3 regions of the Streptomyces sp. NPDC054863 genome follow, and region 2 is predicted to be linked to each of the others. Evidence: riboswitches for the same ligand, from Rfam matches in the RefSeq annotation. Region 2 holds a riboswitch; each other region holds the start of a gene.
The links. A riboswitch is a leader RNA that binds a small molecule or an ion and turns the genes downstream of it on or off. The one in region 2 is predicted to bind cyclic di-AMP.
Positions count from the first base shown of each region.

Region 1: linked by a shared signal. The riboswitch ahead of ACWGIG_RS26340 (NlpC/P60 family protein) and the one ahead of ACWGIG_RS13145 (M23 family metallopeptidase) in region 2 are both predicted to bind cyclic di-AMP.
Region 3: linked by a shared signal. The riboswitch ahead of ACWGIG_RS08570 (transglycosylase family protein) and the one ahead of ACWGIG_RS13145 (M23 family metallopeptidase) in region 2 are both predicted to bind cyclic di-AMP.

Region 1 covers NZ_JBSGZD010000181.1:1,138-5,976, reverse strand. Annotated here, with positions in the region: gene ACWGIG_RS26350 (NlpC/P60 family protein) at 1-1,072, opposite strand, end outside; gene ACWGIG_RS26345 (hypothetical protein) at 1,333-1,686, shown strand; gene ACWGIG_RS26340 (NlpC/P60 family protein) at 1,766-3,040, opposite strand; cyclic di-AMP (ydaO/yuaA leader) riboswitch at 3,048-3,216, opposite strand; gene pcrA (DNA helicase PcrA) at 3,442-4,839, shown strand, end outside.
Region 2 covers NZ_JBSGZD010000053.1:17,068-21,906, forward strand. Annotated here, with positions in the region: gene ACWGIG_RS13135 (PrsW family intramembrane metalloprotease) at 1-300, shown strand, start outside; gene ACWGIG_RS13140 (aldo/keto reductase) at 434-1,384, opposite strand; gene ACWGIG_RS13145 (M23 family metallopeptidase) at 1,557-2,624, opposite strand; cyclic di-AMP (ydaO/yuaA leader) riboswitch at 2,921-3,054, opposite strand; gene ACWGIG_RS13150 (PP2C family protein-serine/threonine phosphatase) at 3,382-4,476, opposite strand.
Region 3 covers NZ_JBSGZD010000029.1:6,941-11,779, forward strand. Annotated here, with positions in the region: gene eno (phosphopyruvate hydratase) at 1-1,235, opposite strand, end outside; gene ACWGIG_RS08570 (transglycosylase family protein) at 1,605-2,321, opposite strand; cyclic di-AMP (ydaO/yuaA leader) riboswitch at 2,324-2,521, opposite strand; gene ACWGIG_RS08575 (transglycosylase family protein) at 2,799-3,914, opposite strand; partial or broken gene ACWGIG_RS08580 (cytochrome P450) at 4,032-4,319, opposite strand; gene ACWGIG_RS08585 (recombinase family protein) at 4,367-4,839, opposite strand, start outside.

The DNA of each region.
Region 1 (4,839 bases), on a different contig from region 2:
CCGGCCGTGTCGCCCCCGTCAGCGGCATCTGGTCGATCGGCGCGATCCGCACCGGGGCTCCGGGCCGCGGTGCGTGGATCATCTTGCCTTCGCCGATGTACAGCCCGACGTGGGTGATGCCGGAGTAGAAGAACAGCAGATCTCCCGGCGCGAGTTGGGAACGCGAGACGCGTTCTCCCGCGTTGATCTGTGTGTAGGTGGTGCGCGGGAGCGCCACCCCGGCAGAGCGCCAGGCGGCCTGGGTCAGGCCCGAGCAGTCGAAGGAGGAGGGGCCCGTGGCACCCCAGACATAGGGCTTTCCCAGAGCGGAGTAGGCGAACGAAACGGCCTGCGAGGCACGGGCGTTGGGCGCCCGGACGCTGCCGCGCGGCATCTCGGTGCGCTTCCCGCGACTGGCACGGTCGCCGCCGCCACCCGCCTCGCCGTGCCCGTCCTGGGCCGCGTACCGGGCGCGGTCGTCGGCGGTGAGCCGGGAGAGCAGTTTCTCGGCGCCGGAGATCTTCTCCTGGATCTTCGCCTTCTGCTTCTTCAACTCGCCCTGCTGTTCGGCGAGTTCGGAGAATCTCTGGCCGGCACTGCCGCGCAGCCGGGCGATCTCGGCGACCTGCCGCTGCGCGCCCAGCACTTTGACGGCCTGCCGGTCGCTCGCCCGCCCGGCGATCGCGGCCCGCTCCAGGTACTGGTCGGGGTTCGAGGTCAGCGCGACCTGGAGCGCGGGCTCGATGCCCCCGGTGCGGTACTGGGACGCGGCCAGAGCGCCGAGCGAGCCGCGTGCGGAGTTGAGCTGCTCCGTCTTGCGTGCCGCCTCGTCCCGTAGCTGGCCGAGCGACTTCTTCGTCCGCTCGGCCTTCTCCTGCACGCCGTTGTACGCCTCGGTGGCGGCCTCTGCGTCGTGGTACAGCTTGTCGATCTTCGACTTGATCTGTGCCGGAGTGAGCGTCGGCTCCGCCTGCGCGGTGCCCTCCAGTGCGGTGGCGCCCGCGGCCCCTGCCAGTGCGAGGGTGACCGCGGTGGTACGGGCACTGCGAGCGGTGCTGAGTGAGCGCTGCTTGGGCTTCCGGTGCGCTGCCACGAGGGCGTTCACGTCCTTCCACTGGTCCGTCCGGCCGAGTGAGGGGGAGGGGAGTCGGCCGTCTGGGGAGGGACGCTAAACCTGGACGTCACGGCACAGCCTTCGAATGAGCGCTAATGGCAGGAAGAGGTCGAGTACTGGTCGCGGATGATCGACGACAGGGATGCGGAATCACCACTTCCGCGCCCTCTGCGACCGATGGGACGGAATGGCCCGCCCTGCCGCCGTCGCCCTGCTAACGCCTGGCTAGGCTCCGCCCCATGGACGTCACGATCAATGTCTTCGTAGGACTGCACATCATCGGCATCGCCTCGCTCCTCGGCGGCTTCCTGACCCAGATGAAGGCGATGGGCGCGGGCACCGCCCGTTTCACACCCCCGATGCTGCACGGTGCGCTGACCATGCTGGTGACCGGCATCGCCCTGGTCGGCATCCACCAGGCCCAGGACCACCCCCTCAACAACGTCAAGCTCGGCATCAAGCTGGCGATCCTGGTGGTGATCCTGGGCCTCGTCTACGTCAAGCGCGATGACGAGAAGGTGGAGAAGGCCCTGTTCGGCGCGGTCGGCGGGCTGACGGTCGTCAACATCTTCATCGCCGTCCTGTGGACCTGAGTTCCGGCGGGGCCGGTCAGGCCGACTGAGCTCCGGGGCGGGGCCGGTCAGGCCGACTGAGCTCCTGGGGCGGGGCCGGTCAGGCCGGCCGGATGCTCCCGTAGATCGGCATGTAGTAGATCGACTCCTCGCGCACCTTCGCGTTCGGCTTCGGCGCGTGGATCATCATTCCGTCGCCCTTGTAGATGCCGACGTGGCTGATGTCGTCGTAGAAGAACACCAGGTCACCCGGTTTGAGGTCCTTCGTCGCGACCCGTGTGCCGACCTTCACCTGGTCCCAGGTGGTCCGCGGCAGGTTCACCCCGGCGGCCCGCCAGGCGGCCTGGGTCAGTCCCGAGCAGTCGTACGAGGAGGGGCCGGTGGCGCCCCAGATGTACGGCTTGCCGATCTGCGCGCGGGCGAAGGCCAGCACCTTCGCGGCCTTGGTGGAGTACGAGCTTCCGGAGCCGGAGCCGGAGCCGGAGCCGCTACCGGAACCCGAACCGGAGCCGGACCCCGAGCCGCTGCCGGACCCCGCACCCGTACCCGGATCCCTGGCCGACCCGGATCCGGCCCCCTGCCCGGCCTCCTTCTCCTGCTCCCTCTCCCTCTCCTTCTCCCTCTCCCGCTCCTTCTCCCCGGCCGCCGCCTCCGCCTGCTGCCGCGCCAGCTCGTCCGCCTTGTGCCTGGCCGCCGCCTCGCGCTTGCGTTCCAGCTCCGCGAGCTCGGCCTTCTCCTCGGCGGTCAGCCGCGACAGCAGCCCGCGTGCCTGCCCGAGCTTGTCCTGCACGTCCTGCTTGGACTCCCGCAGCGAGGCCTGCGAGGTGGTCAGCCGCTCCAGGCCGCGGGTCGCCACGGCCCGGTGCTTCGCGGCGGACTGCTGCTGCGCGGTGTAGTCGGCGACCAGCTTCCTCTGCTGATCGGTGGCCCGCGCCATCAGCCGCCGCGAATCGAAGTACGACTGCGGGTCGTGCGCCAGCAGCAGCGCGGCCGTGGGACCGACCGATCCGCTGCGGTACTGGGTGGCGGCGAAGGTGCCGAGCGAGCGCCTGGCCTCGTTGAGCTTGTCGGTGCGCTGTGCGACGTCGTCGAGGAGCCCCTCGACCTTCTCCTTCTGCTGCCGGGTGGCTTCCTTGGCCCCGTTGTACTTCTGGGTCGCCGCCCCGGCCTGCCGGTAGAGGTCGTCGACCTTCTGCTGCACCTCTTCGACCGACGGCTTGGGAGCGGCGGGAGGGACAGGAGAGGCGGGTGCGGCCTGTGCGGACTGGGCGACCAGACCGACGGTGACCAGGGCGGCGGCGGTGACGCCGACCCCGGGAGCGGTGGAACGTATCAGCGACGTGGCGCGGGTACGCGGCTTGCGATGCGATGCCAAAGCAGGCATTCCTTCCGTGGACCGCCTACCGGGTTAGCTGTCGGGTTCGGGCGGACTGACGGAAGGTGCCCTACGGCCCAGGTCGTGGGGGTACGGGCCGATTCACCCCGGTGATGCGTGTGGGTCCCCGGTTCCGAACCACCGTGCGGGCGGCGCGAATTCGGCGTGAGGGGACCGTTCCGGCGCGGTTCGCCGAGGGGGGTACGGGCCGCTCGCGCAGCACCGTAGCCAATCCCCGTGACGGGTGGGAAGCCTGATGTTCGATATGCCCGATACGTTTTCGTGACCTTAGCAAGGGCGTGAGTACAGGGTCACGGGCTGTGGTGGCGGACGGTGATCACGGGCCGGGGTGGCGGAAACCGGGGCCTGCTGTCAGTGGGGCCGCCTAGACTCGGTAGGCGATGAGCAGCCTCTTTGACGACAGCTTCCTGGCCGACCTCCAGCACAAGGACGACGCGGCCCCGCCTCCCCCGGAGGACACCGACGACGGTGCCCCCGCGGAGGAGGTCCCGCATGACCTCTTCGGGGGTGCGTTCGACGGTCCGCCGCCGCCCCGCGACGGGTACTACCGGGACGGCGCCCCCCGCCCGGTGGTCGACCCGGCGGCCCTCCTCGACGGGCTGAACGACAACCAGCGCGCCGCCGTCGTGCACGCCGGATCGCCGCTGCTCATCGTGGCCGGAGCCGGTTCCGGCAAGACCCGCGTGCTCACCCACCGCATCGCGCACCTGCTGTCCGCCCGCGGGGTGCACCCCGGCCAGATCCTCGCGATCACCTTCACCAACAAGGCCGCGGGCGAGATGAAGGAGCGCGTCGAGGAGCTGGTGGGCCCGCGCGCCCACGCGATGTGGGTGTCCACCTTCCACAGCGCGTGCGTCCGCATCCTGCGCCGCGAGTCCAAGAAGCTCGGCTTCACGAGCTCCTTCTCGATCTACGACGCCGCCGACTCCAAGCGCCTGATGGCCCTGGTCTGCCGCGACCTCGACATCGACCCGAAGAAGTTCCCGCCGAAGTCCTTCAGTGCCAAGGTCTCCAACCTCAAGAACGAGCTGATAGACGAGGAAGCCTTCGCGGGCCAGGCCGCCGACGGCTTCGAGAAGACCCTCGCCCAGGCCTACGCGCTGTACCAGTCCCGCCTCCGCGAGGCGAACGCACTGGACTTCGACGACATCATCATGACCACGGTGCACCTGCTCCAGGCGTTCCCCGACGTCGCCGAGCACTACCGGATGCGCTTCAGGCACGTCATGGTCGACGAGTACCAGGACACCAACCACGCCCAGTACACGCTCGTACGGGAGCTGGTCGGACCGTCCGGCGAGGACCGCGCGCCCGGCGAGCTGTGCGTCGTCGGTGACGCCGACCAGTCGATCTACGCCTTCCGCGGCGCGACGATCCGCAACATCCTCCAGTTCGAGGAGGACTACCCGGACGCGAAGACGATCCTCCTGGAGCAGAACTACCGCTCCACCCAGACGATCCTCACCGCCGCCAACGCCGTCATCGAGCGCAACGAGAACCGCCGCGCGAAGAACCTCTGGACCGATGCCGGCGCCGGATCCCAGATCACCGGGTACGTCGCCGACACCGAGCACGACGAGGCCCAGTTCATCGCCGAGGAGATCGACCGCCTCACCGACGCGGGCGACGCCAAGGCCGGCGACGTCGCCGTCTTCTACCGTACGAACGCGCAGTCCCGTGTCTTCGAAGAGATCTTCATCCGGGTCGGCCTGCCGTACAAGGTCGTCGGCGGCGTCCGCTTCTACGAGCGCAAGGAGGTCCGGGACATCCTGGCCTAC
Region 2 (4,839 bases):
CAGGGGTTCGCGGCCCGGACGCACGGCCCCGGAGCCGCCAAGGCCGTCGCGGAGTACGAGAAGTCCGCGACGGCACTGGCCTTCCTTCGGTACCGGGCGCGGCGCGGGGCCGCGACCCCGGAGCTGGCCGCCGAATTCACCGCCCGCGAGTCGGAGCTGCTGCACGAGCTGTGGCAGCGCAAGCGGATCGCGGGCCCGGCACTGGTGTACGCGGCCCAGGTCACCGGCCGAATACGGCTGCTCCCGCCGCCGTACCACCCGGCCTACGCGGCCACGTACAACCCGTACAAGAGCTACTGACGGCACCGGGGCCGCGAGCGCACCATGCGGGAAACGGCCGTCAGGCAGTGGCGGCCGTCAGGCAGTGGCGGCCGTCAGGCAGTGGCGGCCGTCAGGCAGTCACGCACAAGCGGCTGTCACGCACAAGCGACCGTCAGGCGGAAGCGGCCGTCAGCTTCGCCAGCTCGGCGTCGCTGAGCGTCAGGTCCGCCACCGCGAGCAGCGCCGACAGCTGCTCGACCGTACGGGCGCTGGCGATCGGTGCCACGACGGTCGGCCGGGCAGCCAGCCAGGCCAGGGCCACGGATCCGACCTCGGCGCCGTGCTCCGCGGCCACCTCGTCGAGTGCGGCGAGGACCTTGCGCCCCCGCTCGGTCTCCAGGTGCTTGGCCGCCCCCTCGGCGCGTGCGCTCTGTACCGCGCCGCCGTCCGCCCGGTACTTGCCGGTCAGGAAACCGGACGCGAGCGCGTAGTACGGCACGGCCGCGAGACCGGCCTGCGACGCGACGTCCTGGAGCTCGCCCTCGTAGGTGTCGCGGGAGACGAGGTTGTAGTGCGGCTGGAGCGCGGTGTACTTCGCGAAGCCCTCGCGCTCGGCGAAGTCCAGCGACTCCCGCAGCCGGGCGGCGGAGATGTTGGAGGCGGCCACGGCCCGCACCTTGCCGTCCCGCACCAGCTGGTCGAGCGCGGCGACGAACTCCTCGACGGGCACGGACGGGTCGTCGTAGTGCGTGTAGTAGAGGTCGATGTAGTCGGTGCCCAGCCGGCGCAGCGACTCCTCGGCGGCGGCCTTGATCGTGGTGGCGGAGAGCCCCTTGTACGAGGGGTGGGCGCCGACCTTCGTGGCGACGACGACCTCGTCCCGGTTGCCCCGGGCGGCCAGCCATTCGCCGAGGACGCGCTCGGACTCGCCGCCCTCGTTGCCCGGGGCCCAGGCGGAGTAGACGTCGGCGGTGTCGACGAAGTTGCCGCCGCCGGCGGTGTACGCGTCGAGGACGGCGAAGGACTGGTCGCGGTCGGCGGTCCAGCCGAAGACGTTGCCGCCGAGGGCGAGCGGGAAGACATCGAGGCCGGAAGAGCCCAGCGGGCGCAGGTGGGAGGTCATGAGGACTTCAACCACCCGGCCCGCCCGACCATTCCATGCACCGGCCATCGATTCCGACCGGATCACTCCGGTTCGGACAGGGCCCGAGCGGATCACTCCGGTTCGGACAGGGCCCGAGCGGATCGCACCGGTTCGGTCGGGGTCCGACCGGGTCGGACGGACCCCGGCCGGATCAGACCGTCAGGCCCTTGTCCCGCAGCCAGGCCGCCGGGTCGATGCCGTCGCCGCCCGGGGTGCGCACTTCGAGGTGCAGGTGCGCGCCGCTCACGTTCCCGGTGGCGCCCACGTTGCCGATGACCTGCCCGGTCGACACGTCACCGCCGACCTGGACACTCATCTGGGAGAGGTGGCAGTACCAGATCTCCGTGCCGTCGTTCAGCTCCAGCACGATCCGGTAGCCGTACGACCCGGACCAGCCCGCGGACTTTATGGTCCCGCCGTGCACGGCCTTGACCGGTGTGCCCGCCTGGGCGGCGAAGTCGAGGCCGGTGTGCTGCCCGGAGGACCACATCGAGCCGGACTGCCCGTAGGTCGCGGTGAGGGTGTACGAGGAGGTGGGCAGCGAGTAGCTGGCGGCCAGCTTGGCGAGCCGCTCGGCCTCCGCCTTGGCCGCTGCCTTCGCCTCGGCCGCCGCCTTCGCCTTGGCCTCTGCCTCGCGCTTCGCCTGCTCGACCTTCTCCGCCTTGGCGTCGGCCTCGTCGCGCTGCTTCTTGGCCTCGGCGGCGGCGTCCTTGACGGCCTGCTCGCGCGCGGCCTCCCGGACGGCCTCGTCGGCGACGGAGCGCTGCTGCTCGGCCTGGTGGAGGATCCGCGCCCGCAGGCTCTCGCCCGCACCGGTCTGCTGCCCGGCGGCTGCGGGAGTGGCGGAGGCGGCGGCCGGAACGGAGGCGACCACCACGCCCGTACCGGAGTCGGAGCCCGCATCGGAGTCGGAGCCCGACACCAGCGCGCCCACGCCCGGCAGCGACTCGGCGGCCGGCAGCGAGTCCGCGAGCGAGGCGAGGGAGTCGGAGAGCTGGTCCGGCAGCGAGATCGAGACGGCCGGCTTCTCCTGGGCGGTGGCGATCCCGCCGGCGCCGACGGCGGCGATGACGCCGACTCCCAGCACCGTGGAGCTACGGGCCAGGGAGCCGCGCTGCTTGGCGACGCGGTGCTTGCCGCGCACCGGAACGAGGGACTCCTCGGTGGGGTTCCACTCCTCGGCCGAGGCGGCGGGGCCACCGAAGGCGCTGCCGTAGATGCCGTCGGAGGGGCGGCCGTCGGAGAGGGCGTCGGAAAGGCTGTCGGAGGAACCCCCGAAGGAGTTGCCTGAGGATCCGTCGAACTCCGCGAATCCCTGGAAGCCGCCCTGAGGCTGCTGAGACTGCTGGCGCTGCTGCGGAATCTCGGGCGCGAGGCCGACGAGCGTGTCGCCCCGGCCGTCCGTCCGGCCGCCCGTCGGGCCCTCCGTGTCGTTGGGGACTCCGTACGCCACGTATGAAAAAGCGGGGGCCGGTGTTTCGGGGGCAGGCCTGTTGGACGCCACGGGGGCGCGCTCCTTTCCTTCCTTCTCGCCTACCGGGTTAGCTGACGGGTTCGGAGCAGGAAGGTCTCCTACGGGCCAGGTTCGGCCCGATTCACCCCAATTGGTGGTTCCCCGGTTTCCTCACGGAATTCGGCGCACGCGCACGGCGCCGTCTCTGACGACGACTGGGACGACCGCACTGCGTTATCGAACGTTAATAGACACACAAGTGGAATTCCAAGCTGTTCCAGGTGATCGTTAACGCTGTGCGGGGGGCCATGGCCAAGGCATACGGGCACATATGACCGCGAATCAGGACGACGCAGCGGCCTCCCGAAGCACATGCGCCCCACCCCCGCAAACCCTCCACAACTGATAGATCGTCAATTGTTATGCGGAGGGCTCCCCTTCGAACACACCCCGTGACCGACCGGCCGCACACACCCCGCGCACGCACTGCTCCCGCCGCGCACACGCACCGCACCCGCCCCGCTCACGGCCGCTTCACGATCTCCACGGTCCGCCGCCGCTCCGGCTGCCCCACCCCCGGCCGCCCCACCGCGAGCAGCGCCATGTCGTCGGTCTGCTTCCCGCCCGTATGCACCCTTACGTCACTGGTCAGCGCGTCCAGCACGTCCTCGGGACCGGGGTAGAGCGAGCGCCGCAGCCGCACCGCCGGGTCGTAGAAGACCCCGGCGCCGTCCCGCGCCTCGGAGAGACCGTCCGTGTAGAACACCAGCGTCGAACCCGCGGGGTACCCGAACTCCCGCGCCCGGTCGGGCCAGTCCCCCAGGTCCCCCATCCCCAGCGGCAGCGCGAACTCCTCGGGCGCCAGCACGTCCAGCTCGCCGTCCGCGTACAGCAGCAGCGGCTCGGGATGCCCCCGGTTCACCAGTCGTACGACGCCCTCGCCGCGCGGGATCTCGGCGAGCACCGCAGTCGTGAAGCCCTCCAGCGCGTCCAGCCCGTCCCGCCGGCGGCCCTCGCGCGCCAGCGCCCGCTCCAGCCGCTGCGCGACGCCCTCCAGGCAGCTCTCGGTCTCGGCCGCCTCCCGGAACGCACCCACCACCACCGCGACCGCCTCGACGGCCTCAAGTCCCTTGCCCCGTACGTCACCCACGACGAGCCGCACCCCGTACGGAGTGTCCTGCACGGCAAACAGGTCGCCCCCGATGAACGCGTCCGCCTCCGCCGCCTCGTACCGCGCGGCGATCTCAAGACCGCCGATCCGGTCCGGCGGGATCGGCACGACGGCCCGCTGCGCCGCCTCGGCGATGACCCGTACCGACGCGAGCTGCCTGCCACTCCTGCGTACGACCCGGTTGATCAGGATCGCGAGCACGGACACCGTCAGCACGGTCACCAGCTCGGTCACGCCCACCACGCTCTTCAGGGTGTCGTCGGCGATCCTCAGCCCCACCACGGCCAGCGCGGCGGCACACGCGGTCAGCCCGGTGGTGACCAGCGAGAAGAACGGTGCGGCGATCAGCGGAGCGGCTGCGAACAGCGGCGAGCCCGTGAAGTCGGACGGCGTCAGCGCGTCGAAGAAGAGCCCGCCCGCGATCATCAGCGCGGGCAGCATCCGCACGAACCGCCGCGTCTTCTTGCCGCCCCCGCCGTCCCCGGCCCCCGACCCGTTCCCCGGCCTGCCCCCGGAACCGCTCCCGGACCCGGTCCTGGCCCCTGCCCGGACCCCTTCCCTGGCCCCTGCCCCTGTGTCTGTCCCGGCCCCGTCGCTTCCGCGTCCGTACCCCGCCACCGTCAGTTCTCCTGCCCAGGTCCGCACCGGGTGCGGACGGTACCGCTCCCCACCCAGGCTGGCCGGAGCCGCGCCGTACGGCGAATCGGCATCCGCCATGTGGGGGACGGCCCGGGCGCAACTCCGTACATACGCGGACAAACGCCTGAGGCCCGGAACTCTTTCGAGTTCCGGGCCTCAGGACTTCACTAC
Region 3 (4,839 bases), on a different contig from region 2:
TCGAGGATCTCCTCGATGCGCAGCAGCTGGTTGTACTTGGCGACGCGGTCCGAGCGGGCCGGGGCGCCGGTCTTGATCTGGCCGCAGTTCACCGCGACCGCGAGGTCGGCGATGGTGACGTCCTCGGTCTCGCCGCTGCGGTGGCTCATCATGCACTTGAAGCCGTTGCGCTGGGCCAGCTCGACGGCGTCCAGCGTCTCGGTGAGCGAGCCGATCTGGTTGACCTTGACGAGCAGGGCGTTCGCGGAGTTCTCCTCGATGCCGCGGGCCAGGCGCTCCGGGTTGGTGACGAAGAGGTCGTCGCCGACGATCTGGACCTTGGAGCCCAGCTTGCCGGTGAGAACCGCCCAGCCCGCCCAGTCGTCCTCGTACAGCGGGTCCTCGATGGAGACCATCGGGTACGCGGAGACGAGCTCCTCGTAGTACTCGGTCATCTCGGCGGCCGAGCGGGACTTGCCCTCGAACTCGTACTTGCCGTCCTTGTAGAACTCGGAGGCGGCGACGTCGAGCGCGAGCGCGATCTGCTCGCCGGGGATGTAACCGGCCTGCGTGATGGCCTCGACGATGAGGTCGAGCGCGGCGCGGTTGGACTCCAGGTTCGGGGCGAAGCCGCCCTCGTCGCCCAGGCCGGTGGACAGGCCCTTGGTCTTCAGCACCTTCTTGAGGGTGTGGTAGACCTCGGCGCCCCAGCGAAGGGCCTCGGAGAAGGACTCCGCGCCGATCGGGGCGATCATGAACTCCTGGATGTCGACGTTGGAGTCGGCGTGCGACCCACCGTTGAGGATGTTCATCATCGGGACGGGCAGCAGGTGCGCGTTCGGGCCACCGAGGTAGCGGAACAGCGGCAGGTCGCTCGCCTCGGAGGCCGCGTGGGCCACCGCGAGGGAGACGCCCAGGATGGCGTTGGCGCCGAGGGAGCCCTTGTTCTCGGTGGCGTCGAGGTCGAACATCGCCTGGTCGATCAGGCGCTGCTCGGTCGCGTCGTAGCCGACGAGCTCCGGGCCGATCTGCTCGATGACGGCGAGGACTGCCTTCTCGACACCCTTGCCCATGTAGCGGTTGGGGTCACCGTCGCGAAGCTCGATGGCTTCGAAGGCGCCGGTGGAGGCGCCGGACGGGACAGCAGCACGACCGGTGCTGCCGTCGTCGAGGCCGACCTCGACCTCGACCGTGGGATTGCCTCGGGAGTCCAGGATTTCCCGGGCTACGACGACGTCGATGGACGGCACGAGCATCTCCTTATGGGATGTGACGCTGAGGAAGCAGGGTGCAGGGTCGCTTTCGGCCTTGCGACATGAGCCTAACCGGATCGCGGACGACAGCCAGCCGATCGACCGCCCGCTGGGACGAAAAGATGCCCGAATGCCTGTATTACGGGACGAAGGACATAAGGGTCGTCGCCATGTGTTACGGATCCGTTCACTCAGCGTGCCTACGGGCCCTGCACATATGAGGGGACGCGGACACAAAAGGGCCCCGGCCCGGCGCGTACAGGGGGAAGTCGCGCCCGGCCGGGGACCAGGAGTGCGGAGCGGACGGGGGTGGGCCGTCCGCTCCACGGGGCGGGGACCGGGCGGGGGTGGGCCGCCGAAGTCCCCGCGGGGTCAGCTCAGGTGGAGCTGCTGACCCGGGAAGATGAGGTCGGCGTCGGAGACGACTTCCTCATTCAGGTCCATGATGTGCTGCCAGCCGCCCTTGACGCCCTTCGCCTCGGCGATCTTCGAGAGGGTGTCGCCGGACTTGACCTCGTACTCGCCGTCACCCTTCTTGATCGGGCCGCCGGCCTTCGACTCGACCTTGGGGACCGAGCGGGTCTCGGAGCGCTGCTCCTGCTTCGGGGCCTTGCGGGACTCGGAGCGGGAGGCCGGGGCCTCGGAGCGCTGCTCCTTCTTCGGGGCGGACTTCTGTGCGCCCGAGCCGGTGCTGACGCCCGGGTCGACACCGTCGTTACTGAGGTTGCCGGCGCCCGCGCAGGCCCAGGCGCCGGGGCCCTGGATCTTGAGGAGCTGCTCGGCCACGGCGATCTGCTGGCCCTTGGAGGCCTGGTCGGCGCGCGGCGCGTACTTGGTGCCGCCGGCGGCGGCCCAGGAGGAGTTGGTGAACTGCAGGCCGCCGTAGTAGCCGTTGCCCGTGTTGATGGACCAGTTGCCGCCGGACTCGCACTGGGCGACCGCGTCCCAGGTGTCGACGGAGGCGGCGGAGGCCGTGGAGGCCCCCATCAGCGGAGCGGCGACCGCGACACCGGTGACACCCGCGAGGGTGGCGACCCGGGTGGCCTTGGACGGACGACGGTGCTTGCCCTTGCCGTTGAACAGCGACATGAAAATCCCCTCACCGACGCCTTCGAGGTGAGCTGTCGGGTTCGGGCTGTGAGTTCGCCCGGCCCTCGGTCGGGTCCGCACCGTGTCGGCTGCGTTCCGTCTCGAAGGCTTCACCCCAAGCCGTTCCCGTCACGTCTCTCAACGTCCGGTCCCGGCACTTACCTTGGGTCCCCCGCTCCTGCCTACGGCGCTTTACGCGACGACTGCTCCCGGGGCCCGCCGGCAGGATTCGGCGTGACGGGCTCCGGTGCTCACCGGTGGCGAGCGAGGACGACCGTAATCACAGGTGTCCCCGATGTTCAAAGAGGCACATCGGGGACATTCGGCCCCTACTTGCCCTCCCTGCACGGCCGTTTACGCAGGTCAGAGGGGGCACGGCAGGACCTTCCCGCAGGGACGCGCCAGTTGGGGCAGAGAGACTCATGTCTCACTTGCGCAGAACCGGACATAAGACCCTGAAGTACCCGTGTTCTGGGCCTAGTTTTCGCTCAGGTCGAGGCTCTGGCCTGGCTTGATGAGGTCCGGATCGCCGCCCACGGCCTTGCGGTTGGCCTCGTAGAGCGCGGGCCAGCCGCCGGGCACGTGCGCCTCGTCGGCGATGTGCCAGAGGTTGTCGCCGGGCCGCACGGTGTAGTTGCCCGGCTCGGGTGCGGTCCCGTCCGCCCCCTTGTCGCCGCCGCGGGAGGCATGACCGCCCGCCTCGCGCCCGTCGGCCTTCTCCGGGGCGGACGAATCGTCCTGTCCGGGAAGGGAGTTCTCGGGAGCGGGCTCGCCGCGGTGCTTGCCCTGACTGCCAGCCGCGGGGTCGGGAGTGCCCGGTGTGGCGGGCGTGGTGGGTGTGGCCGGGGACTCGGCGCCGGGGGTCTGCGCACCGGGCGTGGTGGTGCCGGGGAACGGCTGCCCGGCGTCCGGGGCGGCCGGAGTGTCCGGGCCGGTGCTGGGCTCGATGCTGGAGCCGGGAAGCGGCTCGGCGGGCTGCTCGCCGCCGGGGGTGGCGGGCGTGGCCGGAGTGGTGGGCGTCGCGGGAGGGGTGGGTGTCGCGGGGTCCGTCGGCGCACCCTTTTCCGTACCCGCGTCCGGGGTGCCCTCGTGCTGGGGCTCCGTGCCGGGGGTGTCCGGCTTCACGGAGCCCGCCGGGGGCTTGGGCGTAGCGCCGGTGTCCGTACCGGGGTCGGCGGCGTCGACGCCGCCGGAAGCGGAACCGGAACCGGAGCCACCACCCGGGGCGAGCCCGGAGACGACGGCGCAGCTCGGCCAGGCCTGCGGGCCCTCGGCGGCGAACACCTTCTCGGCGACCTTGATCTGCTGTCCACGGCTGGCGAGGTCGGGGCGCGCGGCGTACGCGGTGCCGCCGTACTGCTCCCACTTCTCCTGCGAGAACTGCAGGCCGCCGTAGTAGCCGTTGCTCAGGTCGGCACTCCACATGCCGCCGCTCTCGCACTCGGCGACGCGGTCCCAGGTGTTCGCCTCGACCGCACTGGCACTGGTCGCGCCCAGGAGCGGAATCGCGAGTGCGGAGCCGGTCACCCCTGCCGCGACGATGAGAGCGGGTGCCTGACGCGGGCGGCGGTGCTTACCGTTCCCGGAGCGCATGCGGTTGCCTTTCAGCTGACGGTGACCCGGCTTCTGGCCGTAACTGCCGGGTCGCCCGTGAACGTAGCCGCAGTCGAACACCCGTCACAAGTCGATGCAGTGCAGATCACGCGAAGGTCACATAGCTGACGCACCATCAGCTCCGGGTGTCCGTACGACTTCCCCGAACTCCACCGGGAGGGTGCGCAGTCCGCGCATGATGAGGCCCCCACGCCACCTCAAATCGGCAGGATCTTCCGCGAGTTGCAGGTCAGGGAGGCGGGTCAGCAGGGCCGCCAGAGCCGTCTGCGCTTCGAGGCGGGCGAGGGGGGCACCGAGGCAGTAGTGGATGCCGTGACCGTAGCCAAGATGCTGGTTGTCCCGACGGCTGAGATCGAGGGCGTCCGCATTCTGGAACCGGTCCGGCCGGTGGCGGCGCTGTGGGACCAGACGTCGCCCCCTTGCACTCCCACCTACCCGCGCTGCCCCTGAGCGACCGGGCCGGAACGAAGCTGAACGGTCACGGCGAGTCCAGGCAGCCGGGGGCGCTGGTACGCGGGAGTGCCCCGGGTCCCCGCCTCCAGCCTGCTCATCACTTCGGGCCACAGCCCCGCCCGCCACCACTTCAACTGACGGGTACGAATGGGGTCGACGACTCCCCAGGTGAGGGGCATGTCTCTCCACCCCATGCCGTGGCGAAGCCTGTGCAGCATGCCGCAGAACTGCTGACGGATGTCGTACTTGCCGGCGAAGTGCTTCTTTGACAGGTGCGGACGCAGCATGTCGACTACGGCCTGCCACTCGGCATCCGTCGGGTCCTGGGGGACCAGCGTTCCGGTCTCCCAGTGCCATTCGCTGACTTCGCACTTGGTCCCGGGCTTGAGCGGCCCCTCCCTCACACCGAGGAGCACCTCGATGTGGAACAGGTCAAAGAACTCCTTGCGCT